4 regions of the Burkholderia sp. IDO3 genome follow, and region 1 is predicted to be linked to each of the others. Evidence: riboswitches for the same ligand, from Rfam matches in the RefSeq annotation. Region 1 holds a riboswitch; each other region holds the start of a gene.
The links. Region 1 has a riboswitch for cobalamin ahead of cobA (uroporphyrinogen-III C-methyltransferase). Riboswitches for the same ligand answer to the same signal wherever they lie in the genome.

Region 1 (7,259 bases):
ATCGCGCTCGGACGTGTGCAGCGCGCCCTTGATGAATTGCACGACGCCGAGCCGCATGCCGTGGCCGAGCACGCGCACGGCCATGCCGAACGCGGCCGTGCTCTTGCCCTTGCCGTTGCCGGTGTTGACGATCAGCAGGCCCTTCTCGTGCGTGGCGGCGGCCTGCTTCTTTTCGTGGCCGGCGCGGCGGCGTTCGGTCATCCGTTGATGGGATTCGGCATCGGTCTTCATCGGGAGTCGTCCTGTCGAAAGCGAAACAAAGGGTTCAGAGCGGGCCGGCGAGCGCAACCGTCACGCCGCCCAGGATGGATTTGGGGCCGAGCAGCCGGCCACGCGGCGCCGCGAGCTGCGCACACGGTTCGGCCACGCCGGCGACGCCGAAACGCGCGAGCGCGGCAGCCGACGGCGCGCTCGGCGCCGGTTCGGGACAATGCGCGAGCTGCGCCGCGTCGAACGCGACGAGCGGCCAGCCGCGCCGCGCGCACAGCGTGCGCAGCGCACGCGTGTGCGCCTTGACGGCGAGCGTCGCGACGACGGCCGGCTCGGCGTCCGGGTAGCGCGCGAGCGCCGCGCGGATCGCGGCGTCGAGTTGCGCGGCCGTCACGCCCGCGCGGAAACCGACGCCGAGCGCGACGCGCATCATGCGCCGCTCCCGCCAAGCGCCACGCGCACCGCCGGGTCGTCGGCGAGCGCCGCGACCCGGCCGATCACGACGATCGCCGGCGAACCGATACCGGTCGCGCCGACGCGTTCGACCACCGTATCGAGCGTCGCGAGCACGTGCCGCTGCCCGTCACGCGTCGCGTTCTCGATCGCCGCGCACGGCGTGTCGCCGGCCAGCCCGCCGTCGCGCAGCGCGGCCGCGATCGCGTCGAGCCGGCGAATGCCCATGTAGATCACGATCGTCATGCGCGTGGCGGCCAGCGCGCGCCAGTCGGGTTCGTCGGCGCCCGCGCCGTGGCCCGTGACGAAGATCACGCCCTGCGCATCGCCGCGATGCGTGACCGGAATGCCGAGCGCGGCCGGCGCGGCGATGCCGGCCGTGATGCCGTTGACGACTTCGACCGGGAAACCGGCCGCGCCGAGCACGAGCAGTTCCTCGCCGCCGCGGCCGAACACGAACGGATCGCCGCCCTTGAGCCGCGCGACGCTGCGGCCCGCGCGCAGGTGCGCGAGCATCGCGGCGACGATCGCGTCCTGCGGCGTCGACGCATGGCCGCCGCGCTTGCCGACCTGCTCGATGCGCGCATCGGCGCGCGCGTGGCGCAGCACGTCGGGGTTCACGAGATCGTCGACGAGCAGCACGTCGGCCGCGGCGATCGCGCGCACGGCCTTCAGCGTCAGCAGATCGGCATCGCCCGGGCCGGCGCCGACGAGCCAGGCGCGGCTCATCGCGTGCGGCACGGCGCGCACCGTGTCGAAGCAGTGGAAAGGGGAAAGCGGGCGGCGCATCGGCTGCCGACGGACAGGCAAGACATGATTGATCGAGCGAAGCCCGCGCGAGCGCGGGCGGAATGCGCACCCCATCCGTCCCCCGCGGATCGGGCGTTCGGCGAGCATCGGGCTCGCCCCTTGCGTCGGCCGGTATCCGGGCTGGCCGCTTGCCAGGCCGCAGCCTTCCCGCCCGCTGAAGGGCAGTGGCATCGCGGGCGGCCTGGGCGCGTGCGCGGCAAGCGCGGCGCGCGGGCGGCGTACCGTTGCGGGGACAGCACAGGCCGGGCGGACATCCGCCTCCTGTTTCCCGTTTAACTGCATGCGCGCAAATGCGCGTGCGAGCACCGAACGCGGCGCATACGATAGCACAGCGACCGATCCGCGCGAACCCGCCGCGCGGGCGCCGGAGGCAGCCTTGCGCGCGGCGCCGCGGCCATGCCGAACGCCCGGCGGCGGCCCGTTTCGCCTTGACGCTCCCCGCACCGCCGCCTACACTCGCACGCGTTTTGGTGCTCGCGCGCGCTCCTCCGGCGTGCGCAGTTAAACGGGAAACAGGGAGCGTGACTGCACCGCAGTCGAGCCAACCTGTGCTGCCCCCGCAACGGTAAGCGAACGCGTCGCGCGCAAGCGCCACGCAGCGCCGCTTCGCCGCATGCCCGCCGCATGCGGACGACCGCCACTGGATGCCGCGCGCATCCGGGAAGGCGAAGCGGCGTGTTCGTCAGCCCGGATACCGGCCGAGACATTGGGGTTCAGCGCCGCGGGGAGGCGGCGCATCGTCCACGGCCGCAGCACGCCCGACGCCCGAGCGTTTCCCGCTTCCTCCGCCGATCGGCCCGCCGCGCATGCGCGCCCGGGCCGGCGCGGCGAGCGGCAGGCGGCGCGGGCAGGGCAGCGACGGCCGTGTTGGCATTCACCATGTCGACCGTTCGCAAGGAAGCGTCATGTCCGATTCGTCGTTCCGTCCGTTCAGCGGCCGTCCGTCCGGACTGCGCCGCACGATCCCCGCGATCCGCCAGATGACATGCCGCGCCGCATTCGGCGCGACGATCCCGGCTTGATTCCATTTTCGACACAGGATCTACCATGACTATGCGCAAGCTGCCCGTCACGATCGTCACGGGCTTTCTCGGCAGCGGCAAGACCACGCTGATGCGCCATATCCTGCAGCACGCCGAAGGCCGCCGCATCGCGGTGATCGTCAACGAGTTCGGCGAGCTCGGCATCGACGGCGAGATCCTCAAGGGCTGCGGCATCGGCTGCGAGGACGCAAACGGCGCGCCGGGCGAAGCGTCGGGCCAGTTGTACGAACTCGCGAACGGCTGCCTGTGCTGCACCGTGCAGGAAGAGTTCTATCCGGTGATGGAGGCGCTCGTCGAGCGCCGCGCCGACATCGACCACGTGCTGATCGAAACGTCGGGCCTCGCGTTGCCGAAGCCGCTCGTGCAGGCGTTCAACTGGCCGACGATCCGCAGCAGCTTCACGGTCGACGCGGTCGTGACCGTCGTCGACGGGCCGGCCGCCGCGAGCGGCCAGTTCGCGGAGAATCCGCAGGCCGTCGACGCGCAGCGCCGCGCCGATCCGAACCTCGACCACGAATCGCCGCTGCACGAACTGTTCGCCGATCAGCTGTCGTCGGCCGATCTCGTGATCGTGAACAAGGCCGATCTCGTCGGCGACGCGCAGTTCGCCGAAGTCGAAGCCGCGATCCGCGAAGAGATCCCGCCGCAGGTGAAGATCGTGCGCGCGACGCGCGGCGAACTGGATCTCGCGATGCTGCTCGGGCTCGAATCGGCGTCGGAGGACACGATCCATCTGCGTCACGACCATCACGGCTCGGCCGACGACGGCGATCACGACCACCATCACGACGATTTCGATTCGGTCGTCGTGTCGGGCGATGCAGGTTCGCGCGACGCGACGATCGCCGCGCTGCAGCGTGTCGTCGAGACGCATACGATCTACCGCGCGAAAGGCTTCGCCGCGCTGCCCGATGCGCCGATGCGGCTCGTGATCCAGGGCGTCGGCCGGCGTTTCGACAGCTATTTCGATCGTCGCTGGCAGGATGGCGAAACGCGCGCGAGCCGCTTCGTGCTGATCGGCGAGGATCTCGACGCGGCCGCGCTGCAACGCGCGTTCGACGCCGCGTGCGCGGCCCGGACGCAACAGGCGTAACGCACGATGCATTTGCTGCGCACCACGCCGGGCGGCTTCGTCGACGATACGCAAGGCGTCGTCCGGATCGACCAGCAGCCGGCCGACATCGTGATCCTGAGCTCGGCCGACACGACGCTGTCGCTGCTGGCAAGCGTCGTGCCGACGATGCCGGCGGGTTTTCCGAGCGTCCGGCTCGCGAACGTCACGTTCCTGCGGCAGCCGGCGTCGGTCGATTTCTATGTCGACGACGTGCTGCGTCACGCGAAGACGGTCGTGATCGACCATCTCGGCGGCGAAGCGTACTGGCCGTACGGGATCGAGCAGGCCGTGTCGCTCGCGTCGAAACGGAAGCAGCAGCTCGCGATGTTCTCGGGCGACCTGCAGGAAGACCCGAACCTCGTCGCGAAGAGCACGGTCACGCCGGATCTGTGCCGGCTGTGGTGGCGCTACCTGCGCGAAGGCGGGCTGCACAACGCCGCGGCGCTGCTGCGCAGCATTGCATTCCATACGCTCGGGTTTGGCGACGAGCCCGAACCGCCGCGGCCGCTGCCGGCCGCGGCGCTGTATCACCCGGCACGCGACACGGCGAGCGTCGACGACTGGCGGGCGCGCTGGACGCCCGGCGCGCCCGTCGTCGCGATCCTGTTCTATCGTGCTCACTGGCAGGCCGCGAACACCGCCGTGTTCGACGCGCTCGCCGATGCGCTCGTGCGCGAAAGGCTCAATCCGCTGCCGATCGCGGTCACGTCGCTGAAGGACGCGGTGAGCCGCGAGGTCATCACGCAGCTCTGCGACACGCACGACGTCGCGCTCGTATTGAACACCACCGCGTTCGCGGCGGGCGCGATCGACAGCCCCGAACCCGACGTGCTGGCCGGCGACGCGCCCGTGCTGCAGGTGATCCTGTCCGGCGGCAATCGCGACGCGTGGGTGGCCGACAACCAGGGGCTGCATGCGCGCGACATCGCGATGCACATCGCGCTGCCCGAAGTCGACGGGCGCATCGTCACGCGCGCGGTGAGCTTCAAGGGGCTCGCGTATCGTTGCCCGCACACCGAAGTCGACGTCGTGCGCTATCAGCCGGATGCCGAGCGGATCGCGTTCGTCGCGGCGCTCGCGCGCGGCTGGTGCCGGCTGCGCACGCTCGACAATGCCGACAAACGCATCGCGCTGATTCTCGCGAACTATCCGCACAGCGAAGGGCGGATCGGCAACGGCGTCGGGCTCGATACGCCGGCGTCCGCGCTGCGCGTGCTCGCGGCGTTGCGCGACGCGGGCTACGCGGTAGCCGAATTGCCGGCCGACGGCGACGCGCTGATCGCGCGGCTCACCGAAGGCGTGACCAACGACCCGGCCGTGCACGCACTGCGCCCGGCGTTCCAGAGCTTCGCGCTGGCCGACTACGTCGCGCATTTCGCGCGGCTGCCGGCCACGGTGCGCGACGCGCTGAACGAACGCTGGGGGCCGCCCGAAGCCGACCCGACGCTGCGGCAAGGGCGCTTCACGATCGCCGGCTGGCGCGCGGGCAACGTGTTCGTCGGCATCCAGCCGTCGCGCTCGCGCGACGAGAACGACTATGCGAGCTACCACGATGCGGACCTCGTGCCGCCGCACGCGTATCTCGCGTTCTATTTCTGGCTGCGCGATGCATTCGGCATCGACGCGGTCATCCACCTCGGCAAGCACGGCAATCTCGAATGGCTGCCGGGCAAGAGCGTCGCGCTGTCCGACGCATGCTGGCCCGACCTGACGCTCGGGCCGTTGCCGCACCTGTATCCGTTCATCGTCAACGATCCGGGCGAGGGCAGCCAGGCGAAGCGCCGCGCGCAGGCCGTGATCGTCGATCATCTGATGCCGCCGCTCACGCGCGCGGAAAACTACGGCCCGCTGCAGGATCTCGAACGGCAGGTCGACGAGTACTACGAAGCGTTGATGGTCGATGCGCGGCGCGCGAAGCTGCTGCGCAAGACCATCCTCGCGACGATCGCCGAGCATCGGCTGCACGACGAGCTGAGCGTATCGCCGCCGCGCGGCACGAGCGACGAGGATGCGCTGCTCACGCGTGTCGACGCTTGGCTGTGCGAATTGAAGGAAGCGCAGATCCGCGATGGGCTGCACGTGTTCGGCGCGTCGCCGGCCGGTCGCCAGCGGCGCGACACGCTGCTCGCGCTCGCGCGCTTTCCGGTCGGCGACGGCAAGGGCGAACGGGCCGGGCTGATCGGTGCGCTCGCGCGCGATCTCGCGCTCGGCGACGATTTCGATCCGCTCGCGGCCGACTGGACCGCACCGTGGAGCGGGCCGCGGCCGCCGGTCCTGCAGGCGCTCGATGCGTCGCCGTGGCGTCATGCCGGCGATACACGCGAGCGGCTCGAATGGCTCGCGCAGCGGTGGCTCGACGGGCTGAGCCCGGCCGCTTGCGGCGACGACGGCCATCCCGGTGCTTCCGGTGCTTCCGGTGCTTCCGGTGCTTCCGGTGCTTCCGGCATCGACATACCACCGCCCGGCGAATGGCCGCACACGCTCGCGGTGATCGACCGCGTGCGCGCGACGCTGATCCCCGCGCTCGACGCGTGCGGCGGCGAGGAAATGCGCCAGTTGCTGCGCGGGCTCGACGGCCGCTTCGTGCCGCCGGGGCCGAGCGGTTCGCCGTCGCGCGGCCGTCCCGACGTGCTGCCCACGGGCCGCAACTTCTACTCGGTCGACACGCGCGCGGTGCCGACGCAAGCCGCGTGGTCGCTCGGGCTGAAATCCGCGCAGCAGTTGATCGAGCGCCATCTGCAGGATCACGGCGACTATCCGCGCGCGATCGGGCTGTCGGCCTGGGGCACCGCGACGATGCGCACCGGCGGCGACGATATCGCGCAGGCGTTCGCGCTCATCGGCGTGCGGCCGAAATGGGCGCACGGCAGCCATCGCGTGACCGACTTCGAGATCCTGCCGATCGAGATCTTCGACCGGCCGCGCATCGACGTGACGCTGCGCGTGTCGGGCTTCTTCCGCGATGCGTTCCCGAACCTGATGCACCTGTTCGACGCGGCCGTGCAGGCGGTTGCCGCGCTCGACGAGCCCGAGGAACTGAACCCGATCCGCGCGCGCATCGAACGCGAACGCGAGCAGTGGATCGCGCAGGGCATGGCGCCCGACGAAGCGCGGCGCCGCGCCGGCTGGCGCGTGTTCGGCGCGCGGCCGGGCAGCTACGGCGCGGGCCTGCAGGACCTGATCGACCAGCGCCGCTGGCAGACCGACGCCGATCTCGCCGACGCGTACCGGCAGTGGGGCGGCCATGCCTACGCGCAAAACAGCGCGGGCGATGCCGCGCCCGACGTGTTCGGCGAGCGGCTCGCGACGATCGACGTCGTCGTGCAGAACCAGGACAGCCGCGAGCACGACATCCTCGATTCGAACGACTACTACCAGTTCCAGGGAGGGATGACGGCGGCCGTGCGGCACCTGTCCGGGCAGCAGCCGAGCATCTATCACGGCGACCATGCGAACCCGGTCGCGCCGAAGATGCGCACGCTGCGCGAGGAAATCGCGCGCGTGATCCGCTCGCGCGTCGTCAACCCGAAATGGCTCGACGGCGTGAAGCGTCACGGCTACAAGGGCGCGGCCGAAATGGCCGCGACTGTCGACTATCTGTACGGCTATGACGCGACCGCGCGCGTGCT
Region 2 (7,259 bases), on a different replicon from region 1:
GAGCTTCTCCGGGTCGAGGTCGGCCAGCACGACGCGCATGCCGAGCGCGGCCGCGTGGCGCGCAAGCCCGCTGCCGATGCCGCTGGCCGCGCCGGTGATCACGGCGGTGCCGCCGTCGAAGCGAATCGGGTTCGTCATGTCAGCGTCCTGTCGGGTCGATGTGGGGATGGGCATACGCGGGAATCTCGGGCGGCGGCAACGGCGTGCGGCCGTCGAGCGAACGCACCGCGAGCCCCTGCGACAGCGGGAAATGCAGGCTGTGCGTGACGAGGCCCGTGCGCTCGCGCGCCGGCAGGCTGCACAGCGCCAGCGCGGTTTCCGCGAGGTACGCGACGTCCTCGGTCGGATAGCCTTCGGGGATATAGCGCGCCGCGCCCGGCGTGCGGATCGCGGTGCTCGGCGCGACCAGGTTCACCGCGATGCCGTCCGCTTCGAGTTCGGCCGCGAGCCCCTGCGTGAAGCGCGACAACGCGGCCTTGACCGCCGCATAGACGGTCGCGCCGCCCGCGCGCGCGAACTCGTCGAACGGCCGCAGCGGCGCGAGCGCGGTGACCGACCCGACGTTGACGATCCAGCCGGCGCCGCGTGCGCGCATCAGCGGAATCGCGGCCTGGGCCAGCGCGAACGGGATGCGCAGATAGTGTTCGATCGTCGTATCGAACATCGCCATCGGCATCGCGTCGACGCACGCGTAGTCGGCCACGCCCGCGTTGTTCACGAGGATGTCGAGGCCGCCGGCCGCCTGGGCCGCGCGCGCGACGAGCGCGTCGCGCTCGGCGGCATTCGACAGGTCGGCGGCCAGCGCGATCGCGCGGCCGCCCGCCTGCTCGATCAACGCGACCGTTTCGGTGAGCGTGCCGGCGGTCGTTGCCGATTGCGTGAGGCTGCGCGCCGTCACGACGACGGTCGCGCCTTCGGATGCGAGGCGCTGCGCGATCGCGCGGCCGATGCCGCGGCTCGCGCCCGTCACGAGCGCGCATTTGCCTGCGAGTCGTCCGGTTCTGGGGTCGGTCATGGTGTCTCCGGTGAAGGGGGGATTCGGTGCGAAGCGTTCGGTTTCAGTCCGCGATATCCGCAACATGCAGCACGAGCTTGGTTTTCGCGTCGCCCGTTTGAACGAGATCGAGCGCCCGCGCGGCCTGTTCGAGCGGAAAACGGTCGAAGCGCGGCACGCGCAACGCGCGCCGGCCGAGCCGTTCGGCGATCAGGCCGAGCGTCGCGCCGCTCGGCATCCGGCTGTAGGTCATCGCGGTGCGCAGGCCGCGCTGGCCGGCCTCGGCCGCCGTCGCGGCGAGCCGCTCCGCATCGCCGGGCGCGAGCGTCATGATGTTGACGAGCGTGCCGCCCGCCGCAAGCAGGTCGAGCGCGGCGGGCAGCGTGTCGCCGCCGACCGCGTCGAGCACGAGGTCGACGCCGCCCGGCGCCCATGCCCGCACGGCCGCGGCGATGTCCTGTTCGCGATAGTCGATGCCCTGCGCCGCGCCGAGCGATTCGACCGTCTCGCGATTGCGCGCCGAGCACGTCGCCGCGACGCGCGCGCCGGCCTGGGCGGCAAGCTGGATCGCAAACGTGCCGACCGCGCCCGCGCCGCCGTGAATGAGCACCGTCTGCCCGGCGCGCAGCCCGCCGTCGTCGAACAGGCCGGCCCATGCGGCCAGCGCGGGCGTCGGCGTGGCGGCCGCCTCCGCGAAGCCGACCGCGTCGGGCAGGCGCACGACCGAATCGTGGCGCACCGCGACGTATTCCGCATAGGCCCCCCAGCGCCCGGCGCCGACGTCGGTCTGCGCGAACACGCGCATCCCCGGCGCGAAGCCTTCGACACCGTCGCCGACCGCTTCGACCACGCCAGCGGCATCGAAGCCGATCACGAACGGGAACGCGATCCGCATGAACGCGCCGAGATAGCCTTCCCGGCATTTCCAGTCGGCGGGATTGACGCCCGCGTACGCGACGCGGATCAGCACGTCGCCGGGGCCCGGCTTCGGCACGGGAACGTCGGCCAGTCGCAGCGCGTCGGAATGGCCGACGCGGTCGATCAGCAAGGCTCGCATGGTGGTGTCTCCTGTATTGATAGGTCGCATGGATCGGGATCGGTCGCCGCGCGTCACGCCGCCGTCTCGGCCAGCAGGCTCGACGCGAGCGGACAGAACGCGTGCGAGATCGCATCGACGGTCCAGTCGGGGCTTTCCGCGTCGAACCGGCGATCGACCCAGCCCCAGTGATAGGGATGCAGCAGGTATTCGCCGAGCAGATCGCCGACGCGCGCGAATTCCTGTTGCCACACGTGCGTCCACGCGCCCGGCGTCACGATCCGGCTCAGCCGCCAGTTGCGGATGCCGGGCATGAACGCGGGCATGCGCAGCAGTTCGCGTTCGAGTGCGGCAACCTGCGTGTCGTCGGCCTGTGGCCGCACGCGCAGCATCAGCGTGCGCCAGACGCCGTCGCGCAGCGCCGGTTCGCGCAGGCCGCCGCCGATCGCCCGGCACGCGGCGCCGTCGATCCGCACGACGCCCGGCAGCCCGGCCAGCGCGGTGAAATCCGTCGCGCAATCGGTTGCCCGTTCGTCGCGCAGCACGTCGAGCGTGTAGTCGCCCGCGCCCCAGCATCCGTCGAGATTGCGCTCGAGCGACACGCGGGTGGCGCCGGGCAGCGCGTGCGCGGCATCGCGCAGCGCACGCTCGGTTGCGCCGGCATCGGCAGCGGCCGAAACGAATACCTGCGCCGTGTCATGCTGCATGGTCGACCTCCGTCAAGGCCGGCAGCGGCGCGTCGGCGTCCGTCATCACGTGGCGGCGGCGTGCGTCGCACAGCGCATCGACGGCCATCCAGAATGCGACCACGTCGGCATCGGTCAGCGCGCGCATCCGGTAGTACGCGGGCGCATCGGCAACCTGCCAGGTCAGCCACAGCGTGCTCGGCCGCCCCGGCACCGCGACGGGCGGCGACACCCAGCGCCCGGCCGCCGTCAGCCCGCGCGCCGCGTGGCCCGGCAAATAGCGGTCGCGCAGCAGGGCAAGCACGTCGGGAATGCGCTCGGGCGCGAGCGTGATTTCGTCTACGATCTGGATCATTCGCGGGTCGTCTCGGATGGTTCGTGGCGGGATGCGATGCCGGCCGCCTACGCCGTTCCGGCGAGGCCGGAAGCGGCCGGCGTGGGTAGCATTCTTGCGTGGCAACGTTGGATGAACCCCTACCGGGCCGATCACCGGCCCCTATCGTCGCGATCAGAACGGGAGACACATGAAACAGCGCGCATTGCCGGCACGCGGCCGCGTGCTGCCGGGCCTCGGCGCACGCCTGCTCGACGAACTGACGCGCAGCGGCGCGCCGTCGGCGCAACCGCACGCGATGCCCGCCGTCGGGGTTAGCGCGACGACGCCCGGCGGCTTCGTCGCGTTGTACCGCGACGCGATCGAACGGCTCGAGGCGCAGGTCGCGCGCGGCAACGGTCATCCGCCGATGCGCAAGCAGGAAGTCGACCTGATGTGCCGTTGCCTGCTCAGCTGTGCGACGCTCGCCGATGCGATCCGCTGCGCGGCCGAGTTCTGCGAGATGCTGACGCCGCGTGCCGGCATGCTGTCGCTCGCGGTGCGCGACGGCCGCGCGACGTTCCGGATGGATTCGCTGCGCCGCACCCGCAGCCCGGCCGCGTGTCTCGTCGACCTGACCGGCCTGTTCTGCTATCTGCAACTGTTCGGCTGGCTCATCGGGCAGCCGCTGCGGCCGGACGAAGTGTGGCTCGGCCATCCGCGCCGCGACGATGCGATGCCGCTGCTCGGGCTGTTCAATGCGCCGGTCGACGTCGGCCGCCAAACCTACGGCTTCGCGTTCGACGCGGCGCGGCTCGATGCGCGCGTGATCCGGCAGCCGGGCGAGCTCGACGCATTTCTCGTCGACTTTCCGTTTCGTCTGATCGATGCGGCACCGGCCGTCGTGTCATGGGCGCAGCAGGTGCGCGGCTTTCTCGACGCGGCGCTCGCGCGCGAGCAGGCGGTGCCGGCGCTCGCGGAACTGGCGACGTGGCTCGGCGTCAGCGACGCCACGCTACGGCGGCGGCTGGCGGCCGAAGGCAGCGGCTATCACGTGTTGCGCGAGCAATGCCTGGCCGACGTCGCGCGACGCTGCCTGCGCGAGTCGGACTGGCCGGTCGCGCGGATTGCCGCGCATCTCGGCTTCGGCGGCGAGGAAGCGTTCCGGCGGGCGTTCGTGCGCTGGACGGGTATGGCGCCGAGCCGGTTCCGGCGCACTTGCGCGGCTGCCGGCATGCCGTTTCATCAGACGTGAAGCCCGGTTCGAGTGCCTCAACAGAAAGGATTTCGAAAGAATCCGGCGAAGAGTGACGTTTTTTCGCATCCCCTTCGCACCGGCAATTGACGCGCCGGAGCGCTCGCCATTACGCTTGCGCGCTGATGGTTCCCGGGAACGGGATCAAAAGGGAACGCAGGAGAGGCAACGCCTCGAATCTGCGGCTGCCCCCGCAACTGTAAGCGGCGAATCCGCGCCACCGCATGCCACTGGGAAAACCGGGAAGGCCGGCGCGAATGACGACCCGCGAGCCAGGAGACCTGCCATCGACCCGAGGTCCAAGCAGCCGCACCGGGCGGGGTGTCCCGATGCGCCACGCGCCGCCTTTGGCGGTCGCTCGTTGCATGGACGGCCCGACCTCAGGACCCATCCGATGTCCCATCTTTCCGAATCCGCTTCCACGCCGGAAGCGTCGCGCCGACATGCCGCCGGCATGCGCGGCGTGTCCGCGCACGTCTGCCGCGTCGCCCTGCGCGACGCCCGGCCACGCTGTCCGGTCCCGCGATAAACCAACGAGAACGAGCGCGGTACTCGCCGCGCCCCGCTTACGCCCGCTGTACGCAACACCATCACGCTCGCTGCCTTATGAACCTCCGCCACCTCCTTGCCACGTCCGCCGCCACGGCGCTGCTCTCCCCGATCGCCCACGCCGCCGGCGACACGGCGATCACGCAGCCGCCGCAGACCACGGACGGCGCCGACCTGCCCACGATCAGCGTGACCGACACGCGCCATCTGCCCGAGTCGTTCGACCAGCGCTATGCCTCGACGCAGGTGCTCACGCGCACCGACCTCGACCGGCTGTCGCCGAGCGATCCGGGCATCACGCAGGCGCTCGCGACGCTGCCGGGCGTCACCGTCTCGCAGAACGGCGGCCCGGGCTCGTCCGCGTCGGTCAGCATCCGCGGCTCGTCGGCCAGCCAGGTCGCGGTGTTCATCGACGGCATCCGGATCGGCTCGCCGACCACCGGCATCGCGCCGTGGGCGGACCTGCCGACCGAGGCGTTCGAACGCGTCGAAGTGATTTCGGGGCCGGCCGCCGCGTCGTTCGGCGCGAACGCGATGGGTGGCGTCGTGCAGCTGTTCACGCGCCGCGCGGCCAACCAGCCGAACCAGACCACCGTGTCGTTCGGCGGCGGCTCGAACAAGACGTTCGACACCCAGCTGCGCACGTCGGGCACCGTGCCGTCGACCGGCCCGCTCGCGGCGCTCGGCGGCCTCACGTATTCGCTCGGGCTGCACGACTACAACACGGCCGGCATCGACGCGACGCGGCCCGTGTTGCCGTACCACGAGGACGGCCGCAATCCGTATCACGCGCAGGACCTCGATGCGCGCCTCGGCTACGCGCGCGATAACTGGTCGATCTCGACGTTCGCGCTGTATCACCGCTCCGACCTGTCCTATGACAACGCCGGCTATGCGGATCGCCAGCTCGATCACCAACTGACGACCGGCATCGCGTTCCATCTCGACCTCGCGCCCGACACCCAGTTCGACCAGTCGTTCGGTTATGCGAACGATCGCCAGTTCCTGTATGCGAGCGACCCGGCCATCCCGACCGACCAGATCAATTCGCAGCGCATCACCTCGTCGACGTCGCTGACCCATCAGGCGCGCGGCTTCCATCTGTTCGGCCTGCCGCTGTCGGGCGAGACGAAGCTCGCGTACGACTTCACGCGCGAACAGGCATTCCTGCCGATCGATATTCCGGACGGCGTACCAACGCGCAACGACTCCGCGTTCTCGCTGCATCAGTCGGCCACGCTCGGCAGCGTGACGATGTTCGTCGCGGGCCGTCATGAAATCATCGCCGGCCAGTCGGTGAACACCGGCAACGCGGCCCTGTCGTGGGCGATCACGCCGGTGTACACGGCGCGGGTGTCGTACGGCAACGCGTTCCGCCTGCCGGCCTTCAACGACCTGTACTACCCCGGCTACGGCAATCCGGACCTGAGCCCGGAGCGCAGCGATTCGATCGAGGCCGCGCTCGACGCGAACACGTCGTACGGCACGTTCACCGCCGCGATCTACGACACGCGGGTGCACAACCTGATCGCGTACAACCCCGCGACGTTCTCGCCGATGAACATCGGCCGCTCGCATATCCGCGGTATCGACCTGTCGTACAAGGGGACGATTGGCCGCTACACGCCGGTCAGCATCGCGATCGGCCTGCTGGACCCGCAGGACGAGACCAACGACAGCTGGCTCAACCGCCGGCCGCGCCAGACGGTCAGCGTGAGCGTCGACCACACGTGGGACGAACTGCACCTGCACGCGCTGAGCACGGGCGCGTCGCTGAACTACGGCGGCACGACGTTCGACGACCCGGTGAACACGACCTACCTGCCGTCGTACCTGACGGTGAACCTGCGCGCGTCGTACAGGATCAACGCGCACCTGACGGTATCGGCGACGCTGTCGAACCTGTTCGACCGCCAGTACATGACCGCGTACGGCTACAACACGCTCGGCCGCACCGCGTTCGGCAAGGTCAGCTACACGTTCTGACGCCCGGCTGCCCACGCATCGGCGTCCGCGATCGCGGGCGCCGATGCGGAGCCGTTCAGATGAATCGAATGCGTTCGCAGCGAACCGCAGTCGACCTTCACGCCCCCACGACACCGCGCACGCCCGCAATCAACTGGATCGCGCCGAACCCCGCGATCACGACGGCCGACACACGCGACAGCCCAAGCATGAACGCGCCGGACATCTTCGTGCGCAACGCGGCGGTCGCACCGCTCAGGCACAGCCACCACGCCGCGGAACCCGCGAACACGCCGGCGACCATCGGCGCGACGGTCATCCGCATCGCGCCTTCCCGCGCCGCCGACAGCGGCCCCAGCGCCGCGAAAATCCCGATGAACGACACGATCGTCATCGGGTTCGACAGCGTCAGGCCGAACGTCGTCAGGAAATCGCGCGGCACGGTAGCCGTGCGCGGCCCG
Region 3 (7,259 bases), 930 kb from region 1:
TCCGCGCTGTTCCTGATCGGTTACGGCCTCGCGCGCTTCACCGTCGAATTCGCGCGCGAACCGGACGATTTCCTCGGCCTGCTCGCACTCGGCCTGTCGATGGGGCAGTGGCTGTCGCTGCCGATGATCATCGCGGGCATCGCGCTGATGGTGTGGGCGTATCGCCGCCACGCGAAGCATGCGGCTGCGTAACCGTCGATGCAGGTGATGCATCGCACGCAAGATCACCCATGAAAAACGCCGGCCCTCGGGCCGGCGTTTTCGCATCCGCCTGCGGCGGCGCGATGCGCGTTACTTCATCTGCACGGAGCCGTTGACCGTTACCGAGACGGTCGCCTTGCCGCCTTCGACCGCGATCGGCGCGCTCATCTTCGCGCTGTCCATCGGTGCCGCGGCCATCGCCATCATGCGCGGATACGGCTGAACGTTGCGGCCGCCGCCGACGTTTACGTCGCGGATCGAGTAGCTGCTGTAGCCGAAGGCCTTCGCGGCTTCGTCCGCGCGCGCGCGGAACGACTTGATCGCCTCGGTGGTGAGCTTCTGCTCGGCTGCGCGCTGCGCGTCGGGCGACAGCGAGAATTCGACGTTCGCGACCTGCATCTGGTTCGACAACTGGCCCGCGAGTTTCGACGCCGCCGCGAAATCGCGCGATTCGAGCACGACTTCGGTGCGGCCGCGCCATGCGGAAATCTTCCCGTCGCGATCGGTGCTCGGATACACGGAGAACGCGCCGGTGTGCGCGGTGACGCCCGACACGCCCTTCGCCTGCGCAAGCGCTGCGTCGGCGCGCTGGTTCAGCGCGGACGTGAGGCTGCCCGGATCCTTTGCCTGCTGCTCGTAGAACAGCGTGATGTGGATGATGTCCTGCGGCACGTCGGCGCTGGCCTGCGACGACAGCGACAACACGCCCGCCGGCTCGGGAAAGTGCGGGTTCGCGGTTTGTGCGTGCGCGGCGGGCGACGCGAGCGTCAGCGCGACGGGCACGGCAGCGGCGAGGGCGAGCGACAGCGCGAGTGCGGATTTCTTGGTCATTGTTGGACTCCTTGTGCGAGGGCGCGCACGCGGATCACGCGTGCGCGACGCGGGCGTACCGCGCGACGGAAAAACCGCCGTCGGCCAGATCGGCGGACGGCGGTTGCTTAGGCTGCGCGAACGCGCCGCGAGTTCCGCGGCAGTGGCGCGCGCTGACCGGATTTGACCTTTCGCGCACGCCTACTTCATCAGCTTTTCGGTGATGAAACGCCATTCCGCACGCGTGACGGGCGTGATCGACAACCGGTTGCCGCGCGCGAGCACGCGCATGTCGGCGAGCGCGTCATGTTCGCGCAGCGCCGCGAGCGGCACGAGCGGTGACTTCTTCACGAAGCGCACGTCGACGAGCAGCCAGCGCGGCGTTTCCTGCGTCGACTTCGGGTCGTAATACGGGCTTTCCGGATCGAACTGGGTGGGATCGGGGTAGGGCGTCGACGACACTTCGGCAAGGCCCGCGATGCCCGGCTCGGGGCAGCTCGAGTGATAGAACAGCACGCCGTCGCCGATCTTCATCGTGTCGCGCATGAAATTGCGCGCCTGATAATTGCGCACGCCAGTCCACGGCAGCGAGCGCTGCGGTGCGTTCGCGAGATCGTCGATGCTTGCTTCGTCCGGTTCGGACTTCATCAGCCAGTATTGCATGGATCGTGATCGACGCAGAAAGGGCTGCTGCAAAAGGAAACGGCATCGGGAGTTCCCGATGCCGTTGGATAGGCCCCCGCCTTGGCCGCTAGGCCGGCATCCTGAACCTGGGGTTCAGAATTGGTCGCAGTTAGCAGCACTTCGGGTACATCAGACAGAGTGACGCGCGCGCCCGTGCTACAAATTTCCGCAACCGTGCACATGGCATTGGTTCAAGGAATATATGACCTTGGCGAACCAGGCAGGGAAGCTGACTGAACTGTGTTTCGTTGCGCCAATTTGACCACCGTTGATCGCCGAGATCAAGGGGAATCGACGCATCGATCAAACGTTACTGCGTCTCGTGCTGTGCGAGCACCGCGCCGAGCTGTTCGTTCATCTGGTGCATTGTACGACGGATTTCCTCCGCCGGAAATGCTTCACCGTGCCGCACGCTGGTTTGCAGTCGCAGCAATTCGGACGCCAGCGACAATGCAGCCATCACCGCGATGCGATCGATGCCGCGCACCGAACTGTTTGCGCGGATCTTCGACATTTCGGCGTCGACGCGCGCGACGGCCTCGAGCAGCGCCGCTTCGGTCTCGGCCGAACAGGCGAGCCGATAGGGCTGACCGAGAATCGAGACTTCGATCTGCTTGGTGCTCATGCATGTTCTCCGTGGCTGGCCGCGTCATCGCTATCCGTACGCGCCTGCGCGTCGAGCAGATCGAGCTGGTTGTCGGCCTGCTCCGCGCTCTTCGAGCGCGGCAGTTTTTCGAGAATCGCGTTCAGTTTGACCTGGGCGTCGTCGATCTTTGCCGACAGGGTGTCGCGCTCGGCCGCGAGCGCATTGCGTTCCTCGCGCAGTTGCGCGAGTTCCGCGCGGACCGAGTCCGCTTCCGCGCGCAATTGCGCGACTTGCTCCTCGAGCGCGAGCCGTTCCGTGTGATAGCGCTTGTTCAGCGAAATCAGACGGCCAATATTTTGAGATAAGGTTTCGAGTTCGTTGAGCATCTGCTGCGTCCTCTAAAGACCCAGCATTTTAGCGCGGAATAACGCGCATTCCGACATCTGTAACGTTTCCAGTCGTAACACCCCCGCTTCTTGCCTCGAATACGCGCGTCGAGCGTGCTCCGAAACGCGCGCGCGGCCGCTTTCTTGACGCTCGTGCGGCCCGCTCCTAAACTGGCGCCGCCTCGGTGCTCGCGCGTGCGTCGCGCGGTTAAACGGGAAGCAGGGCGCGTACTCCGCCAGGAAAGCGCCAACCTGCGCTGCCCCCGCAACGGTAAGCGGCCGCGTCGTACGACGCAGGCCGGCTCGGGCGTGTCCGACGTGCAGGTTGCGCACGCGGGCACGGGCCACTGCGCGCGACATGCGCGGGAAGGCGAGCCGGTACGCTGCAGCCCGGATACCGGCCGAGGCGAGGGGCCCGCACGGGCTTCGTGACGCGCGGCCTGCGGGGAAGCGGGGCGCGCAGTGCTTCACGGGACTTGTCTTCGATGCTGACCCCAATCGTCCGCACGGCGCTCGGCGCGCAGCGCGGATTGTCGCTCGCCGACGTCGCGCGGATTGCCGCGCACGCCGATTCGGCGAGATTCGCGGCGACGTGCGCCGTGATGGCGGCCGTGCGTGCCGCCTCGAGCGCCGCGATCGTCGATGTATCGTGGCCGGCGACGATCGTATCGCGCGTGCCGCGCGCGCTCGCGGATGCGGCCGCGCAGTGCACCGGATTCGATACGCCGGATCTCGCCGCGCGTGCGGACATCGACCCGATACGGCGGCTTCCACTATATTGCGCAGAACGTCGGCTGCACGCAGGTGCCGCGGCCCGCCGGAGCGTCGCGGCATCAAGCCGGTACGGCCGACGCGCGGCGGGGCGCGAGGTCGCGGGATGCGGCTCGGCGGCCACGGGATGGGCGACGTCGCGGTGCGCGATGACATTGCCGCGTCGCGATACGCCCGCGAACGCTTCAACAACCCCTTGTTCCATAAGGATGACGAGCTTGCGTACCCCCACAACACGCGAAAGCGCCGCGACCGTGCCGCGTTCGGCCGGCAACGGCGCTCAGCGGATGCGTCGTGCGTCGTGCGCGATGCCGCACAGCGCATGAGCGCCGCTCGGGCCGCCACGATCTGGGGCGCGCTGGCGGTCGCGGTCGCGTTGCTGTTCGTCGCGTCGCTGTCGATCGGCAGCGTGCCGATGTCGCCGTGGCAAGCGCTCGCGTCGCTCGTCCCGCATGGTGGCGATGCGCTGTTCGCCGACATCGTGCGCACGTTGCGGCTGCCGCGCGCACTCGCCGGCTTCGCATGCGGCGCGCTGCTCGCGCTGGCCGGTGCGCTGCTGCAGGTGCTGCTGCGCAATCCGCTCGCGGAGCCGTACGTGCTCGGCGTGTCCGGCGGCGCGGCCGGCTTCGCGCTCGTCGCGATGATCGCGGGTGCCGCATGGTGGCTCGTCGATGCGTCGGCGTTCGCCGGCTCGCTCGTGTCGGTCGCGCTGGTGCTCGGGCTGGCTCGCCGCGAGCTGTGGCGCGGCGATTCGCGCGATGCGTCGCCGCGGCTGCTGCTCACCGGGGTCGTGATTGCGGCGGGATGGGGCGCGCTCGTCACGCTGCTGCTGTCGCTCGCGCCCGACGGCCGGCTGCGCGGCATCCTCTTCTGGCTGACGGGCGACCTGAACGGCGTGACGGCGCCGTGGTTCGCATGGGGGGCGCTGCTGCTGGCCGCGTGCATCGCACTGCCTGCCGCGCCGCAACTGAACGTGCTGCTGCGCGGCGACGCGACCGCGCTCGCGCTCGGCGTGCCGGTCGCGCGACTGCGGGTGCGGATCTACCTCGTCGCGTCGCTGGCGGCCGCAGCGGCGGTGACGACGGCCGGCACGATCGGCTTCGTCGGTCTCGTCGTTCCGCATGCGCTACGGCTTGCGTTCGGCAACGACCAGCGCATGCTGCTGCCTGCGGCGATGCTCGCGGGCGGCGGCGGCGTGATGGCGGCCGATCTGCTCGCGCGCACCGCGATTGCACCCGCGCAATTGCCCGTCGGCGTGATGACCGCGTTGATCGGCGTGCCGGTGTTCCTGTGGATGTTGCTGAGGAGGCCGATGCGATGACGCTCACCGCACCGCGCACCGTGGGCGACATGACGTACACGGCGGCCGGCGTGACGCTGAAGGCCGGCGACCGGACGCTGCTCGACGGTTTCACGCAGACGTTCCGGCCGGGCGAGATCTGGTGTGTCGCCGGGCCGAACGGCGCCGGCAAGACGACGCTGCTCGCGACGCTCGCGGGGCTGCAGCCGCCGGCCGGCGGCCAGGTCGAGATCGACAGCCGGCCGCTTGCCGCATGGCCGCCCGAACAGCTCGCGCAGCGCCGTGCGTTGATGCCGCAGCAACTGCACGACGCGTTCAGCGCGACGGTATTCGATACGGTGCTGCTGAACCGCTTTCCGTATCTCGGCGGCTGGGGGTGGGAGCGTGACGGCGACCGCGCGGCGGCGCGCGATGCGCTCGCGACGTTCGGGCTGACCGCGCTCGCATCGCGCGACGTGCTGTCGCTGTCCGGCGGCGAGCGCCAGCGCGTCGCGCTGGCCGCGACGCTGTGCCAGGATGCGCCGCTGATGCTGCTCGACGAGCCGCTCGCGCATCTCGACCTGCATCACCAGATCGATTGCCTGGGCGCGCTGACCGCATGGCTCGACGCGGGCCCGCGCACGGTGCTGTTCTCGTGCCACGACCTGAATCTCGCGCGGCGTTTCGCGACGCACGCGCTGTTGCTCGACGGCCGCGGCCGTGCGTGGGCCGGCCCCGTGCACGACGTGCTGACGCCGGCGCGAGCGAGCGAGGCCTTCGGCTATCCGCTCGTGCTGATCCGCGAGAACGGCCGCGATGCGCTGCTGCCTGCGTGGCCCGAGCGGCGATGATCTTCCTTCTTTCGATGCGCGGCACCGGCCGCGCCAACGAGGCAACCTTCCGATGACGAACCCGACCGACTTCCCGCCCGCGATCGCACCGCTCGACGACACGCTGCGCAAGCGCCTGCAGCATGTGATCGATCACAAGACCAAGCCGCCCGGCAGCCTCGGCCAACTGGAGGCGATCGCGTTGCAGATCGGGCTGATCCAGCGCACCGAGCGGCCGCATGTGCAGCGTCCCGTGACGATCGTGTTCGCAGGCGACCACGGGATCGCGGCAGAAGGCGTGAGCCCGTATCCGCAGTCGGTCACCGCGCAGATGGTGGCGAACTTCCTGGCGGGCGGCGCGGCGATCAACGCGTTCTCCGGCGTCGCGCAGAGTGCGCTCGAGATCGTCGATGCCGGCGTCGCGTCGCCGCTGCCGGTATCCGACCGGCTGGTGTCGCTGCCGGTCGCGCGCGGCACGCGCAACTTCGCGGTCGAGCCCGCGATGACGCGCGACGAGGCGAACACCGCGCTCGCGGCCGGCGCCGCACGCGTACGCCTGCATGCATCGCTCGGCACGAACGTGATCGGCTTCGGCGAAATGGGGATCGCGAACACGTCGTCGGCCGCGTGCCTGATGAGCCGGCTGCTCGACGTGCCGATCGATGCGTGCGTCGGGCGCGGCACGGGGCTCGACGACCAGGGGCTCGCGCACAAGCGCGCGGTGCTCGGCCGCGCGCTCGTCAGGCATTCGCACGCGATCGCGCCGATCGACGTGCTCGCGACGTTCGGCGGCTTCGAGATCGCGATGATGACGGGAGCGTATCTCGCGGCCGCGAGCGAGCGGATGACGATCCTCGTCGACGGCTTCATCGCGACGTCCGCGTTGCTCGTCGCGGAACGCATCGCGCCCGGCGTGCGCGACTACTGCGTGTTCTCGCATGCGTCGCACGAGGCCGGGCACCGGCGCATGCTCGAGCATTTCGGCGCGAAGCCGCTGCTCGCGCTCGACCTGCGGCTCGGCGAAGGCACGGGCGCGGCACTCGCGCTGCCGCTCGTGCGCGCGGCGGCCGCGTTCCTCGCCGAGATGGCGAGCTTCGAGTCCGCCGGCGTCGACAACCGTGACGCCTGAGCGCGCGCGCGGCGTACGCGCCGAACTGCGCTATTTCTTCGTCGCGCTCGGCTATTTCACGCGCGTGCCGGTGCCGCGCGCGATCGGCTACGAGGCGGGCGATCTCGACCAGGCAGCGCGCTATTTCCCGCTGATCGGCGCCTGCGTCGGCGCGTGGGGCGCGCTCGTCTATCTCGCCGCGCTGCGCGTGCTGCCGGCGTCGATCGCGGTCGGACTGTCGATGGCCGCGACGCTGCTCGCGACCGGCGCGTTTCACGAGGACGGTCTCGCCGACAGCTGCGATGCGTTCGGCGGCGGTTACGCGCGCGACGACGTGCTGCGGATCATGCACGATTCGCGGATCGGCACGTTCGGCGCGGTCGCGCTCGTGATCGCGCTTGGGCTGAAATGGCAGGCGCTTGCCGCGATGCCGCCGCTGCGCGCCGCCTGGACGATGATCGCCGCGCATGCGGCGAGCCGTGCGGCGGCGGTGAGCCTGCTGATATCGCTCGACTACGTTCGTCCGGAGGGCAAGGCGAAGCCGGTTGCGCAGCGCATGGGCGCGCGCTCGGCATGGGTCGCGGCCGTGTTCGGGCTGCCGTGG
Region 4 (7,259 bases), on a different replicon from region 1:
CCAGATCCAGCTCGCGCTGGGCGCGCCAGTGACGCTGGCGCAGCTCGGCCCCGAGCGCCTTCAGCTCGTCGCGCGACGATTCGCCCTTCCAGTAGCGTTCGAGACCGAACTTGAGTTCGCGCTTCGCGCCGATGCGCGGAAAACCGAGGTTGTGTGTCGTAACCATAACGCTGCCGTCCAGAGAAAAATTGAAGATCCGGCAGCCATGATAGGGATTTCAAACCATGAAATAAAATGGCATTATTTCATTCATCCATTAAATCTATTCATGCATCTGTTGAGCGAGCACTATCCATGCTGGAGCGATTCCATCTCGTCGTGATCCGTGAGGTCGAGCGCCAGGGCTCGCTGACGGCTGCGGCCAATGCGCTGCATCTCACGCAATCGGCGCTCAGCCATACCGTCAGGAAGGTCGAGCAGCAGCTCGGCACGCCGATCTGGGATCGGGAAGGACGCGGGCTGCGGCTCACGCAGGGCGGGCAATATCTGCTGAAGCTGGCGAACCGGCTGCTGCCGCAGTTCGAGCTCGCGGAGGAGCGGATGAAGCAGTACGCGAAGGGCGAGCGCGGCACGCTGCGCATCGGGATGGAATGCCACCCGTGCTATCAGTGGCTGCTGAAGGTCGTGTCGCCGTACCTGGCGCGCTGGCCGGACGTCGACGTCGACGTGAAGCAGCGCTTCCAGTTCGGCGGCATCGGCGCGCTGTTCGGCTATGACATCGACGTGCTGGTGACGCCCGATCCGTTGAACAAGCCGGGGCTGCGCTTCGATCCCGTGTTCGATTACGAGCAGGTGCTGGTGGTCGCGGACGCACACCGGTTCGCGCATGCCGACTACGTGACGCCCGAGCAGCTCGGCGACGAAATCCTGATCACGTACCCGGTCGAAACGGACCGGCTCGACATCTACAACCAGTTCCTGACGCCCGCCGGCATCGTGCCGCGGCGCCACAAGTCGATCGAGACGACCGACATCATGCTGCAGATGGTGGCGAGCGGGCGTGGCGTGGCCGCGCTGCCGAGATGGCTTGCCGACGAATATGCGGACCGGATGCCGGTCGTGCCGGTCAAGCTGGGCAAGCAGGGAATCGCGAAGCAGATCTTCCTCGGCATCCGCGAAGCGGACGCGTCGATCGACTATCTGGCCGCGTTCGTCGCGCTCGCGCGCGAATCGACGTGGAGCGCGCCGCGCATGCTGCGCTAGGCGCGCCCTGTTGCGATGCGCGTCAGGCGGCGCGCATGCCGATGCGTTCGCCGCGTTCGACCCACGCGCCGAACAGCAGGCCGATCGTCGTCCACATGATCACCTGCATGCCGATCGCCGCCACGCGGAACTTCCACAGCACGGCTGCCGGAAAATCGGCCGGTAACTCGCTGACCGACGGCAACCCGAGCTGCACGGCCGCGATGATCGCGATGAACACGAGGCCCGCCACGATCGACGCGTTCCACTGGCCGAGCTTCGCCAGCAGATGACGGCGCACGTTGACCGAGAACACCATCGTCGCGATCGAGATCGCGATCATCAGGAAGAACAGGCCCGTGCGATAGCCGATCGTGTCGGGGTCGCCGACCGATGGCGGATTGGCCGGGTACTTGATGTTGGGCACGATCACGAGCGCGACGAATGCCGCGAGCGCGAGCCACGCGGCGAGCGGGCGTGCCGGGAGGCGGCTGCCTCGTCCGTATGCGAACGCGAAGACCAGCGAGAACAGCCCGCCGAATGCCGCGCCGTAGGTCACGACGCCCGTCAGCAGGCCGAGGCCTGCCTGCGTGTGACGGCTGACCAGTTCGGGCTCCGGCGCTTCGCCCTTGGCGGCATCGGATTTTTCTTCGAAGGAGATTGCCTGATCGACTTGCGGTTCGCCGACGATTTTCGCGAAACCGAACGTAAGGAGACCTGCGGCGATGCCTGCGAGCATCCCGCGCATGAGCAGCTTTCCGACCATCTTCTACTCCGCGTCAGTGGCAGGGAAAACCAAGCAGATGGCGGCCGTCGTGCACGAACTCGTGCACGTACATGCCCGGCACGATCGACGTCGCGCCCTGTTCCGCGCCGACGAAATACAGCGCGAGCAGCAGGATCAGACCGACGAAGATGGCCCACGGCAACAGTTCGCGGACGGGGATGGGCGCCGGCACGACAGCCGGCTTCAGCACTGCTTCGCTCATGGATGCACCTCAGGGGAATCGCGCCCCGACAAATGTTGGATGGAGTACGAACGCAGGTCTGGCTTCCGGGATCGGATATCCCCGGTTACAGTGGCGCGACCGCGCCGGAATTGCACCGGCTTCCACGTTTCGTATCGGGCGAATTGTACGCGCGAACGCGCGCGTATTGAAGGCCCGGACATGATCGGCACTGCCCCGCCCTGCCGCCTCGAACAATCGACCACCGACATGATCCAGCCTGTCTCGCTGCGCCTGATCGCACATGCATCGACCCGTGCGATGCGCACCGGCACGTTCCCCGACGACGATCCGCTCGACGCGCACGGGCTGGCCGACGCCGCCTCGATGCACGAGCGGTTCATCGGCGTCCCTCACGCGATCGCGCTGAGCAGTCCCGCGCTTTGCGCGCAACAGACCGCCGATGCGCTCGGGCTGCGCGTGCGGCTCGACGATGCGCTTCGCGATGTCGGCTACGGCCGCTGGCGCGGCAAGCGGCTGCACGACCTCGCGCGCGACCTGCCGGACGAACTCGGCGCATGGCTCGGCGATCCGCGTGCGTCGCCGCATGGCGGCGAATCGTTCGAAGACGTGGCATGCCGCGTCGGCGCATGGCTCGACGGCCTGCCGCCCGGTCGCGACGTCGTTGCGGTCACGCATGCGGCGATCGTTCGCGCAGCCATCGCGCATGCGCTTCGGATGGCCTCGCAGGCCACGATGCGCATCGACGTCGCGCCCCTGTCGTGCACACTATTCGTCAGGTCGCACGACAAGTGGACGGTGACCACCGATGACGATGGGCGCGATGCCGGCGCGTAAGCCCGGTGTTCACCATAGGGATGACGATTCGGGTCCGGGCAGCGCGGCTGCGTCACGGATGGAATGGCCGCGCACGCATTTCTTACATACCTGTAAGAAAACAATTCGTCGTCCCGACTGTCATCAAACTGACTGGTAGCCGAAGCTAGCATCGGACGCGGTTCCCTTACGAGATGCCGTCATGAATCAACCTGCTTCGTCCGCCGCCAATACTCCCGGCTCCACCGAACGCACCCGACAGGTCGGCTATGCCGTCTTCCTGCTGGTGCTCGCGATCGGCGCCGTCTATATCGCTACCCACCTGATTGCCGATCTGTCGCCCGTCCGCGAAGGATCGTTGTTCCCGTACCTGATGCTCGGTGCCGCGCTGCTGATCGCGCTCGGCTTCGAGTTCGTCAACGGCTTCCACGACACCGCGAATGCGGTTGCGACCGTGATCTACACCCACTCGCTGACGCCGAACGTCGCGGTGATCTGGTCCGGCATGTGGAACTTCCTCGGCGTGATGGTTTCGAGCGGCGCCGTCGCGTTCGGCATCCTGCAGTTGCTGCCGGTCGAGCTGATCCTGCAGGTCGGCAGCGGCTCGGGCTTCGCGATGGTGTTCGCGTTGCTGATCGCCGCGATCGTATGGAACCTCGCGACCTGGTACTTCGGGTTGCCGTCGTCGAGCTCGCATACGCTGATCGGCTCGATCATCGGCGTCGGGCTGATGAACCAGCTGCTGCACGGTCCGTCCGGCACGAGCGGCGTCGACTGGGGCCAGGCGCTCGGCGTCGGCAAGTCGCTGCTGTTCTCGCCGATCGTCGGCTTCCTGTGCGCATCGCTGCTGCTGCTCGTGCTGAAGGCCGTCGTCCGCGTTCCGGCGCTGTACAAGGAGCCGCCGAAGGACCAGCCGCCGCCGTTCTGGATTCGCTGCCTGCTGATCCTCACCTGTACCGGCGTGTCGTTCGCGCACGGGTCGAACGACGGGCAGAAAGGGATGGGCCTCATCATGCTGATCCTGATCGGCACGGTGCCGACCGCATACGCGCTGAACAAGGCCGTCACGCCGGCCGAATCGCAGACGTTCGTCGCCGTCGCGAACCAGGCCGCCGCGACGTTCGCGAAATACTCGAACGGCGTCGCACCGTCCGCGAATCCGCGCGCCGACGTCGAACACTTCGTGCAGCGCCGCGAGATGACGCCGGCCGTGCTGCCGGGCGTGCAGCAACTGTCCACGTCGCTGGCGACCGCGGTCGGTTCGTCGGGCTCGATGGCGGCCGTGCCGCAAGGCGACGTCGACAACGTGCGCAACACGATGTATCTGGTGTCCGAAGCGATTCGCCTGATCGAGAAGTCGGGGCAACCGGCATTTTCCGCCGATGACAAGCTCGCGATCGACAACTACCGCAAGCAGCTCGACCATGCGACCAAGTTCATTCCGACGTGGGTGAAGGTTGCCGTCGCGATCGCGCTGGGTCTCGGCACGATGGTCGGCTGGAAGCGGATCGTCGTGACCGTCGGCGAAAAAATCGGCAAGCAGCATCTGACGTACGGACAGGGCGCCTCGGCCGAGCTCGTCGCGATGCTGACGATCGGCGCGGCCGATGCGTACGGATTGCCCGTATCCACGACGCACGTGCTCTCATCGGGTGTCGCGGGCACGATGGCGGCGAACGGGTCCGGGCTGCAGTGGGGCACGGTGCGCAGCCTCGTGCTCGCGTGGGTGCTGACGTTGCCGGCATCGATTGTGCTGGCGGGCGGACTCTACTGGTTGTTCCGCTCGATCGCCTGAGCGGAGAAGCAGCGAGCGGCCAGGGGATCGGTCGCTCGCCGCGAAAGATCCGAAGTCGGTTCTTCCGTTCTTCGCGTCGTAGTCTTTCCGTTTCGCTCACGCTGAGCGAAGCCCATCCGGCTCACCGCCGCGTCAACGTCGCCGAGCCTCCGCGTCGCCGTACCGGGCGGCTCGCGCCATACTCCTCCTTTCTTTCCGGATTGAAGCGCAAGATCTGGAGCGCGTCGTCGCACGGACGACACTAGACTGAGTTCATCGACTTTCACCGCAGACGCAGGCATGCGCCGCGCTTGCCGACATCGCGTCGCCGCCCGTTCCACATCGACCGGCTGCGCATCGCGGCACGCTCGATGTCGGGTACTTCGATGCCGACAGCATGCCTGCGCGACGCCACATCGCTGACGAACGAGGTACACCCGTGAACATCGCCGACCTGCAACCCGCCGTCGAATCGGTCGACATGGCGCAGCGCGTGAGCGCGCTCGACTGGACCACCGTCGATGCCGAACTCGATCGCTACGGCTGCGCCCGCGTACCGGGTCTGCTCTCGGTGGCGGAATGCACAACGCTGGCAGCGCTCTACCCGCACGATGCGCTGTACCGTTCACGCGTCGTCATGGCGCGGCACGGCTTCGGCCGCGGCGAGTACCGATATTTCGCGTATCCACTGCCTGCGGTCGTCGATGCGCTGCGGACAACGATCTATCCGCACCTCGCTCCGATTGCGAATCGGTGGAACCGGGCGCTCGGAATCGACGCCCGCTATCCGGCCGAGCATGCGGCATTTCTCGAGCGCTGCCATGCGGCGGGCCAGACGCGGCCGACGCCGCTGATCCTGCAGTACGGCCCGGACGACTACAACTGTCTCCATCAGGACCTGTATGGCGAGCATGTCTTTCCGCTGCAGGTCGCGATCCTGCTGTCGGCGCCGGGCCGGGATTTCACTGGTGGGGAGTTCGTGCTGACGGAACAGCGGCCGCGCATGCAGTCGCGTGCGGAAGTGGTGCCGCTGATGCAGGGCGACGCAGTGATCTTCGCGGTGCATGGCCGGCCGGTGCAAGGGACGCGCGGCGTCTATCGCGTCAATCTGCGTCATGGCGTGAGCCGCATCCGGACCGGATACCGCCATACGGTCGGCATCATCTTTCATGATGCGCAGTAGCGACACCGACATCAGAACGGTGTTGCCACACGCCGCATCGTGCCGATACCCGTACCGCGCCAAGTCGCAGCGCTCGAGCACCGTCATGCAAGCAGTCACGGCCCATGACGCACCCGCAGCAGCCACGCATGACTACATGCGAGGAAGTCGATGCGTACCGGACAATCCCGCTGGCGGTGAATCGAAGCGTCCGGTGAGTGCCGGGGGCAACAGTACGCCTCTGTCGCCCTCCGCATGCGATCGACTACTCGACCTACCCTCGCGCCGCACTCGCGCGCAGCCGGTCCCCCGCATCGGACGCAAGCCGTACATAGCCCGGCAACGTCAGCAACGCGAGCACGCCGGCGGCAACGAACGCCCAACGGAAGTCGTCGAGCACATAGTGAATACCGGCCGCGTCGCCGCGCACCAGCGCCGCGAGCCGCAACGCCAGCGCGCCGAACGCAATCCCCATCCCGATCGTCATCTGCTGAGCCGCACTCCACAGCGTGCTCGCCGCACTGGTCTGGTGAGACGGAATGTCGGCGTAGGCGAGCGTCGCAAGCGTCGTGAACTGCATCGAACGTGTGAGCCCGTAGACGAATACGATCAGCAGAGTCATTGTCAGCGGCGTCGATGCGGTCAGCCAGCCGCATGCAATCGTGCAGAAACCGACGATCGTCACGTCGACGAGCGCAACGCGCCGGAAACCGAAACGGTCGAGTATCCACGACGTGCCCGCCTTCATGCCCAGATTGCCGAGCGCACTCGCGAGCAGCAGCAGACCGGACTGGAACGGCGACAGTCCGAAACCGATCTGGAACAACAGCGGCAGCAGGTACGGCACCGCATTGACCGCGACGCGCGTGATCGATCCGGTGAGCACCGTCACCGAGAAAGTCGGCACCTTCAGCGTCGTGAAATCGAGCAGCGGATGCGCACAACGCCGCGCATGCAACCACGCGGCAATACCGAACAGCACGCTGGCGCCGACGAGCGCCGCTGCACGCGTGAGCTGCACGTCCTGCTGGCCGGCCGTTTCGGTGCCGAGCAGCAGACACGTCAGCGCCCCGCCCGCCAGCACGAAGCCGACCCAGTCGAGCGGACGCTGTTCCTCCGCGCGCGTATTCCGGACGATCAGCCACGTACAGACGAGCGCGGCGAGACCGAGCGGCACGTTCAACAGGAAGATCCAGCGCCACGATGCATACGTCGTGATGAAACCGCCGATCGGCGGCCCGACGACCGGCGCAACGATGCCCGGCCACGTGATCGTCGCGATCGCGCGCATCAAGCGCGCCTTCTCGGTGCCGCGCACGACGATCATCCGCCCGACCGGCACCATCATCGCCCCGCC

Region 2: it holds a riboswitch for cobalamin, as region 1 does, so the genes downstream of both, DCN14_RS07980 (TonB-dependent receptor) here and cobA (uroporphyrinogen-III C-methyltransferase) in region 1, are expected to answer to the same signal.
Region 3: it holds a riboswitch for cobalamin, as region 1 does, so the genes downstream of both, DCN14_RS27690 (hypothetical protein) here and cobA (uroporphyrinogen-III C-methyltransferase) in region 1, are expected to answer to the same signal.
Region 4: it holds a riboswitch for cobalamin, as region 1 does, so the genes downstream of both, DCN14_RS12840 (CbtB domain-containing protein) here and cobA (uroporphyrinogen-III C-methyltransferase) in region 1, are expected to answer to the same signal.

What each region holds. Positions count from the first base shown of each region.
Region 1 covers NZ_CP028963.1:1,851,758-1,859,016, forward strand. Annotated here, with positions in the region: gene cobO (cob(I)yrinic acid a,c-diamide adenosyltransferase) at 1-231, opposite strand, end outside; gene DCN14_RS23195 (cobalamin biosynthesis protein) at 266-643, opposite strand; gene cobA (uroporphyrinogen-III C-methyltransferase) at 640-1,452, opposite strand; cobalamin riboswitch at 1,562-1,798, opposite strand; cobalamin riboswitch at 1,925-2,191, shown strand; gene cobW (cobalamin biosynthesis protein CobW) at 2,521-3,609, shown strand; gene cobN (cobaltochelatase subunit CobN) at 3,616-7,259, shown strand, end outside.
Region 2 covers NZ_CP028962.1:1,733,267-1,740,525, forward strand. Annotated here, with positions in the region: gene DCN14_RS07950 (SDR family NAD(P)-dependent oxidoreductase) at 1-138, opposite strand, end outside; gene DCN14_RS07955 (SDR family NAD(P)-dependent oxidoreductase) at 140-1,015, opposite strand; gene DCN14_RS07960 (NADP-dependent oxidoreductase) at 1,059-2,051, opposite strand; gene DCN14_RS07965 (Dabb family protein) at 2,105-2,737, opposite strand; gene DCN14_RS07970 (hypothetical protein) at 2,727-3,071, opposite strand; gene DCN14_RS07975 (AraC family transcriptional regulator) at 3,241-4,284, shown strand; cobalamin riboswitch at 4,394-4,588, shown strand; gene DCN14_RS07980 (TonB-dependent receptor) at 4,891-6,819, shown strand; gene DCN14_RS07985 (LysE family transporter) at 6,917-7,259, opposite strand, start outside.
Region 3 covers NZ_CP028963.1:2,785,998-2,793,256, reverse strand. Annotated here, with positions in the region: gene lgt (prolipoprotein diacylglyceryl transferase) at 1-192, shown strand, start outside; gene DCN14_RS27715 (SIMPL domain-containing protein) at 292-1,032, opposite strand; gene DCN14_RS27710 (EVE domain-containing protein) at 1,213-1,674, opposite strand; RNA gene ssrS (6S RNA) at 1,744-1,925, opposite strand; gene DCN14_RS27700 (cell division protein ZapA) at 2,006-2,320, opposite strand; gene DCN14_RS27695 (ATPase) at 2,317-2,667, opposite strand; cobalamin riboswitch at 2,834-3,088, shown strand; gene DCN14_RS27690 (hypothetical protein) at 3,096-3,764, shown strand; gene DCN14_RS27685 (iron ABC transporter permease) at 3,761-4,759, shown strand; gene DCN14_RS27680 (ABC transporter ATP-binding protein) at 4,756-5,568, shown strand; gene cobT (nicotinate-nucleotide--dimethylbenzimidazole phosphoribosyltransferase) at 5,621-6,676, shown strand; gene DCN14_RS27670 (adenosylcobinamide-GDP ribazoletransferase) at 6,666-7,259, shown strand, end outside.
Region 4 covers NZ_CP028962.1:2,803,962-2,811,220, forward strand. Annotated here, with positions in the region: gene metE (5-methyltetrahydropteroyltriglutamate--homocysteine S-methyltransferase) at 1-166, opposite strand, end outside; gene DCN14_RS12830 (LysR family transcriptional regulator) at 295-1,203, shown strand; gene DCN14_RS12835 (CbtA family protein) at 1,226-1,948, opposite strand; gene DCN14_RS12840 (CbtB domain-containing protein) at 1,962-2,171, opposite strand; cobalamin riboswitch at 2,205-2,343, opposite strand; gene DCN14_RS12845 (histidine phosphatase family protein) at 2,400-2,987, shown strand; gene DCN14_RS12850 (inorganic phosphate transporter) at 3,169-4,761, shown strand; gene DCN14_RS12855 (2OG-Fe(II) oxygenase) at 5,180-5,923, shown strand; gene DCN14_RS12860 (DHA2 family efflux MFS transporter permease subunit) at 6,177-7,259, opposite strand, start outside.